Linked DNA regions of Parasedimentitalea psychrophila. The protein of the gene in region 1 binds, or shares a complex with, the protein of each later gene. Links are inferred from orthologs where the notes say so. Each region holds a gene or a part of one and is shown on either strand. Other genes may lie near its edges.

Region 1 (3,149 bases):
CCACGCATTGCCTTTTTGACAAAATCCGCATCCGCCAGCATCGGACGCGCCATCGACACCATATCGGCGCAGCCTGTGGCCAGCACCTCTTCGCCGACCTCGGGCGTGTTGATCCGGTTCGAGGCAATCAGCGGAATGCCAATCTTGCCCATCAGTTTCTTGGTGATCCAGGCAAAAGCGGCGCGCGGAACGCTGGTGGCGATGGTGGGGATGCGTGCCTCGTGCCAGCCGATACCAGAATTGATAATGGTGGCGCCGACTTTCTCAACCGCGACGGCCAGTTGCACCACCTCGTCATGGGTGGACCCATTGGGCACCAGGTCGATCATCGACAGCCGGAAGATGATAATGAAATTCACCCCCACAGCCGCACGGGTGCGGCGCACCACCTCAACAGCCAGGCGCATTCGGTTCTCATAAGATCCGCCCCAGCGGTCCTCCCGTTTGTTGGTGTGCTTGACCAGGAATTGGTTGAGGAAATAGCCCTCAGAGCCCATGATCTCGACACCGTCATAGCCGGCCCTTTGCGCCAGGACGGCGGCGTTGACGATATCGGCGATCTGTTTTTCGATGCCATCCTCATCCAGCGCCGTGGGCGGGAACGGAGAGATCGGCGATTTTATCGCACTGGGGGCGACACATTTGGGGCCGTAAGCATAGCGCCCGGCATGCAGGATCTGCATCGCGATCTTGCCACCGGCCTGATGAACGCGGTCGGTGACAATGGCGTGGTTGTTGACGTCGTCGTCGCAGGTCATCATCGCCGCGCCGGGCAGGACCGAGCCTTCAAGATTGGGGCCAATGCCGCCGGTGACCATCAGGCCTACCTCGCCGCGTGCCCGCGATGCATAGAACTCGGCCACCCGGTTCCAGTCGCGGGTCTCTTCCAGGCCAGTGTGCATGGATCCCATCAACACGCGGTTCTTCAGGGTGGTAAAGCCCAGGTCCAACGGCGCCAGCAGGTTTGGGTACTCAGTCATCACACTCTCCCTCAGATGTGCCGGATAGAATTGCCGCGTTGCAGCGACTTGTCACCCGAAACGCGGCGTCACCCTCTTGTACGACGCGAAGGCCGCGCTACACAGGACCTATAACATCAGGAGAGCGAGATGACGCCGAGTGAGATTGCCAAACTGCCCTATCGCCCCAATGTCGGGGTGATGCTGTTGAACGCGGCGGGCGATGTCTTTGTCGGCCAGCGCAAAGACCGGTTCAAGGACGCCTGGCAGATGCCGCAGGGTGGCATTGATGACGGCGAAGATCCCCGCACGGCGGCGCTGCGGGAACTGGAAGAGGAAACCGGAGTGGTGCCCGAACTGGTCGAGATCATCGCCGAAAGCGACGGCTGGCTGCCCTATGAGCTGCCACATGACGTGGTGCCGAAATTCTGGGGTGGCAAATATCGCGGCCAGGAACAGAAATGGTATCTGATGCGCTTTACCGGTAGTGATGATCAGGTCAACATCGACACCGAGCACCCCGAGTTCTCGGCCTGGTGCTGGCAGCCGGTGGATCAGTTGGTGGACAAGATCGTGCCGTTCAAGCGCGAGGTCTATGCGCGGGTGGTCGCCGAATTTCAGGGGTATCTGTAATCAACTGACAGCGCGCGGCAAAGCCGCGCGCTGGGCCCAACGGAAGGAATTGCCCCCGCAGGGGGCATTTCCGACGGGCGGGAGAGCCTGGGTTTGTTTACAGCAGACCTTCGGCGCGCAGCAGTTCCAGCATGTTGGCCTCGGGGCGGGGGCCAATGTGGCTGATCACCTCACCGGCGCAGAGGCAGCCGATCTTGGCACAGGTTTCCAGATCACGGCCAGTGGCCATGCCAAACAGGAAGCCGGCCGCAAACTGATCGCCGGCTCCGGTGGCGTCGACTGGCACCACACGGGTCACCGGCACCTCGATCTGTTTGCCCTCGGACACCACAGTCACGCCATCGCCCGAACGGGTGCAGACCACCAGCGGGCAGATCTCGGCGGTTTGCGCCAATGCGGCTTCCAGATCATCGGTTTCAAACAGTGACTTGATCTCGGCCTCATTGCCGATCACGTAGTCCAGCTCGTTTTCGATCAGCGACAGGAAATCGGCGCGGTGACGTTCGACACAGAACGGGTCGGAAATGGCGATGCCAGCCTTGCCGCCGCCTGCATGGCAGCTGCGCGCCGCCTCCAGAAACGCGGTTTTGCCCTTGTCCTTGTCGAACAGATAGCCCTCGAGGAACATGATCTGGGCCTGACCGGCCACACCCGAGGACACATCGGCCGAGCTCAGCTCGGAGGAGATGCCCAGATAGGTGTTCATCGAGCGCTCACCGTCCGGCGACACAAAGATCATCGAGCGCGAGGTGGGCAGCTCACCACCGGCGACCGGCGCATTGACAAAATCAACGCCATCGTCAGTCATCGCTTTGGCGTAGAACTGCCCCAGCGCATCGTCATGCACCCGGCCAATAAAGGCCGCATCCAGCCCCAGCGCGCCAGCCCCGGCGATGGTATTGGCGACCGATCCACCGGGGGTCTGCACCCGGCCCTGCATCGCCGCATAAAGCACTTCGCCGCGATCGCGTTCGATCAGCTGCATGATGCCCTTCTCGATGCCCATAAGGTCAAGAAAGCTGTCGTCGCTTTGGCTGATGACATCGACAACGGCATTGCCGATGCCAACAATCTGGTAGGTCTTCATAGGTTTTTGTCCTCAAACATGCACAGGTCGCGGATCAGGCAGGTGCCACAGAGCGGTTTGCGTGCTTTACAATGATAGCGGCCGTGTAAAATCAGCCAGTGATGGGCGTGGAGTTGAAAATCAGCGGGAATATTGTCTTCCACCGCGCGTTCAACGGCGTCTACGTCCTTGCCCGGAGCAATGCCGGACCGGTTGCCAACGCGAAAGATATGGGTGTCCACCGCCTGTGCGGGCTGCTGCCACCACATGTTCAGCACCACATTGGCGGTTTTGCGGCCGACACCCGGCAATGATTGCAGCGCAGCGCGAGAGTTCGGCACTACGCCGTTGTAGTCCTCGACCAGAATGCGGCTCATCTTGATCACATTCTTGGCTTTCTGACGAAACAGCCCGATGGTCTTGATATGCTCGGTCAGACCCGCTTCGCCCAGGTCCAGCATCTTCTGCGGCGTGTCGGCGATCTGGAACAG
Region 2 (3,266 bases), 220 kb from region 1 along the record:
CATAACGCACAATTATACAAAAGCTTAAACTTATATTGTATCCAATATCCAGTACAATCACCGGATGCGCAGCCCCTGGCCCTCCCGTGACTATGCCTCTCGCGCGTTACGCACCCGTTTGGCGACACTCTCCAGCGCCTGAGTCAGGGCCTTTGTGCCGCCCGAGTCCGCGAAGACCGAAAACATCTGTTCATTCAGCCCACCCGGCGTGGAATGGTTGTCGCGCAGGCTGGCAAAGCTAGCCTGAGGTGCGCTGTCGGCCGTCCGGGACAGCTCCAGAAAGATCTTGGTCAGATAGCTCTGCGCGTTCTGTGGCGATGTGCCCTGGGTGCAAAGCCAATCCGATGCGGTCTCCATGACACCAAAATACAGCTCCATCAGCGCACTTGCGGCGGCATAGGCATCAAATTCATCCAGCGATTGCGCAACAACCACCGTGCCTAGGGCGTCATAGAATGATTCGAGCAGCTCATCCGCCGGATAGATCGCAGTCACACCCCGCCGGTTGGCCACCGCAGGCAATGGGATTGAGCGGCTGAGACTGACCGGCGCGCCAATCCAGTCCAACAGTGATTCGAATGTGACGGTTGCAATCAGGCTGGCGACCTGTTGGCCGTCGCGAAATTTGAGCACCCGCAGCACCTCTTCGGCGACCTGAGGCCGCACCGCCAGGAAAAGCAGATCGGCCTGATCTACGATCTGCTGATTGTCCGGGGTCACGCGGATCCGGCTATCCGCCGCCGCAAGCCGCGCCGATTTAGCCTGACTGCGTTCTGACAGGATGATCTCGCTGATCGGAAAATCCGTCGCAATCAAACCAGTAACAATCGCTTCGGTGATGTCACCAGTGCCAATAAATCCAATTTTCATAGCTATACTCTCCCTCGCATCAGATGGAGCGGCACCGCTGGCGCGCGCCGGACGTCTCCATATCACTCACCTGCATAACAGAGGTCGGGAGCCTGCCGACAACCCAAAACTCAGGTCGGCCACAATGCTGCTGCCATAGGCAGCGCCCGTGGTGATATTCAACAAAGGCGGAAAAAGTGGTGAGCCGTTCCGGGTTCGAACCGGAGACCTACTGATTAAAAGTCAGTTGCTCTACCAACTGAGCTAACGGCCCACTTTTTCGAAGCGATCGGATCGCTTCCGTGTCGCTCTTTAAGCCAATTGATCTAAGAAGATCAAGAGCTTAATTCGCTCCCAAGTCAGCTTGAAGATCTCATTCAAACCGTCCTGATAGGCGCTTCTCTAGGGCTAGCTAGGCAAGCGGTCAAGCGCTTTCTTCAACTTTTTCGGGCCAAGGGTAGATTCATTCCGGGGGCGGGGCTATATGCCCGACATGAGCACCAATTCCATCACCGAACTGCCGTTTATGAAGATGCACGGGCTGGGCAATGACTTTGTCGTTGTCGATGCCCGTGCGAATCCCGTGGTTATCACCCCTGCGCTGGCGCGCGGCATTGGCCACCGCCGGTTTGGGGTTGGCTTTGATCAGCTTGCGGTGATCGAACGGGGGCCCGGTGATGCCCATCTGACCTTTTACAACTCAGACGGCTCGACCTCGGCGGCCTGCGGCAACGCCACCCGCTGCATCGCCCGCTGGCTGATGGAGGAAAGTGGCAACAGCGAGCTGCACCTGACCACCGACCGCGGCGATCTGTTCGCGCGTGATGCAGGCAACGGGCTGACCTCGGTCAACATGGGACAGCCGCAATTGCTGTGGCACCAGATTCCGCTGGCCGAGGAATTGGACACGCTGGAACTGCCAATCGAGGGCGCTCCGACGGCAACCGGTATGGGCAATCCCCATTGCACCTTTTTCGTCGAGGATGCCGAGCAGGTGCGGCTGGAAGAATTTGGCAGCCGCTGCGAGCATCACCCGCTATACCCCGAGCGCACCAATGTGCAGGTGGCGCATCTGGTGGCCCCTGATCGCCTGCGCATGCGGGTCTGGGAGCGCGGTGTGGGCATCACCCTTGCCTCAGGCTCGTCGTCCTGCGCTACCGCTGTGGCGGCGGCCCGTCGTGGACTGACAGGGCGCAAGGTGCAGATCGATCTGGACGGCGGCAGCTTGTGGATTGACTGGCGCGACGACGGCGTCTGGATGACCGGCGCCACCAAACATGTGCTGAGCGGCGTATTGACCCGTGACTTCCTGGAAGGCCTGACATGAATACTCCCAAATTCGCGACCCTCGGCTGTCGGCTGAACGCCTATGAAACCGAAGCCATGAAGGAATTGTCGCAACAGGCTGGGCTGGAAAACGCCGTGGTGGTCAACACCTGTGCGGTCACCGCCGAGGCGGTGCGCAAGGCGCGCCAGGAGATCCGCAAGCTGCGCCGGGAACACCCGGACGCCCGGCTGATCGTCACCGGCTGCGCGGCGCAGACAGAGCCCGAAACCTTTGCCGCCATGGCCGAGGTAGACGTGGTCATCGGCAATACCGAAAAGATGCGCCCCGAGACCTGGAATGGCATGGCGGCTGACTTTATCGGCGACAGCGAAGCGGTGCAGGTGGATGACATCATGTCCGTCACCGAGACCGCAGGCCATCTGATCGACGGCTTCGGCAGCCGCAGCCGCGCCTATGTGCAGGTACAGAACGGCTGCGACCACCGCTGCACCTTTTGCATCATCCCCTATGGCCGCGGCAACTCGCGCTCAGTTCCGGCCGGCGTGGTGGTGGACCAGATCAAACGCCTGGTCGATAAGGGCTATAACGAGGTGGTGCTGACCGGAGTTGACCTGACCTCCTGGGGCGCTGATCTGCCTGCGGCGCCCAAATTTGGTGATCTGGTGATGCGGATCCTGCGGCTGGTGCCGGACCTGCCCCGGCTGCGGATCTCATCTATCGATTCGATCGAGGTGGACGACAACCTGATGCGGGCCATCGCCAGTGAGCCGCGGCTGATGCCGCACCTGCACCTCAGCCTGCAGCACGGCGACGACCTGATTCTGAAACGCATGAAACGCCGCCATCTGCGTGATGACGCCATCCGCTTTACGGAAGAGGCCAAAAAGCTGCGCCCGGACATAACCTTTGGCGCCGATATCATCGCTGGCTTCCCAACCGAAACCGAAGCGCATTTTGACAACTCGCTGAAACTGGTGAGGGATTGCCAGCTGACCTGGCTGCATGTTTTCCCCTACTCCAAGCGAGAGGGCACCCCGGCCGCCAAGATCCCGGATCAGGTGAATGGCAAGGTGATCAAGGACCGCGCCGCCCGCCTGCGTGCAGCAGGCGCGGACCAGGTGCAGCGGCA

What was found.
Region 2: the proteins of QPJ95_RS09535 (region 1) and dapF are in contact, whole or in part, in a solved structure (PDB 5YGU), measured with the Escherichia coli proteins. The link is inferred for Parasedimentitalea psychrophila from one-to-one orthologs.

What each region holds. Positions count from the first base shown.
Region 1 is NZ_CP127247.1:1,976,108-1,979,256, forward strand. Bases 25-2,850 are described here. They hold QPJ95_RS09535 (RNA pyrophosphohydrolase), read left to right. Parts: upstream 25-1,109; coding sequence 1,110-1,592; downstream 1,593-2,850. Other genes in these bases: QPJ95_RS09530 (NADPH-dependent 2,4-dienoyl-CoA reductase), read right to left, coding at 25-980; QPJ95_RS09540 (adenosine kinase), read right to left, coding at 1,690-2,679; nth (endonuclease III), read right to left, coding at 2,676-2,850. In the rest of the region: more of QPJ95_RS09530, read right to left, coding at 1-24; more of nth, read right to left, coding at 2,851-3,149. UniProt on the Escherichia coli protein: Master regulator of 5'-end-dependent mRNA decay.
Region 2 is NZ_CP127247.1:1,755,263-1,758,528, reverse strand. What follows is about bases 312-3,254. They hold dapF (diaminopimelate epimerase), read left to right. Parts: upstream 312-1,333; coding sequence 1,334-2,176; downstream 2,177-3,254. Other genes in these bases: mtaB (tRNA (N(6)-L-threonylcarbamoyladenosine(37)-C(2))-methylthiotransferase MtaB), read left to right, coding at 2,173-3,254; QPJ95_RS08470 (pyrroline-5-carboxylate reductase), read right to left, coding at 312-870. Also shown: more of QPJ95_RS08470, read right to left, coding at 91-311; more of mtaB, read left to right, coding at 3,255-3,266. UniProt on the Escherichia coli protein: Involved in the succinylase branch of the L-lysine biosynthesis and in the biosynthesis of the pentapeptide incorporated in the peptidoglycan moiety. Catalyzes the stereoinversion of LL-2,6-diaminopimelate (L,L-DAP) to meso-diaminopimelate (meso-DAP).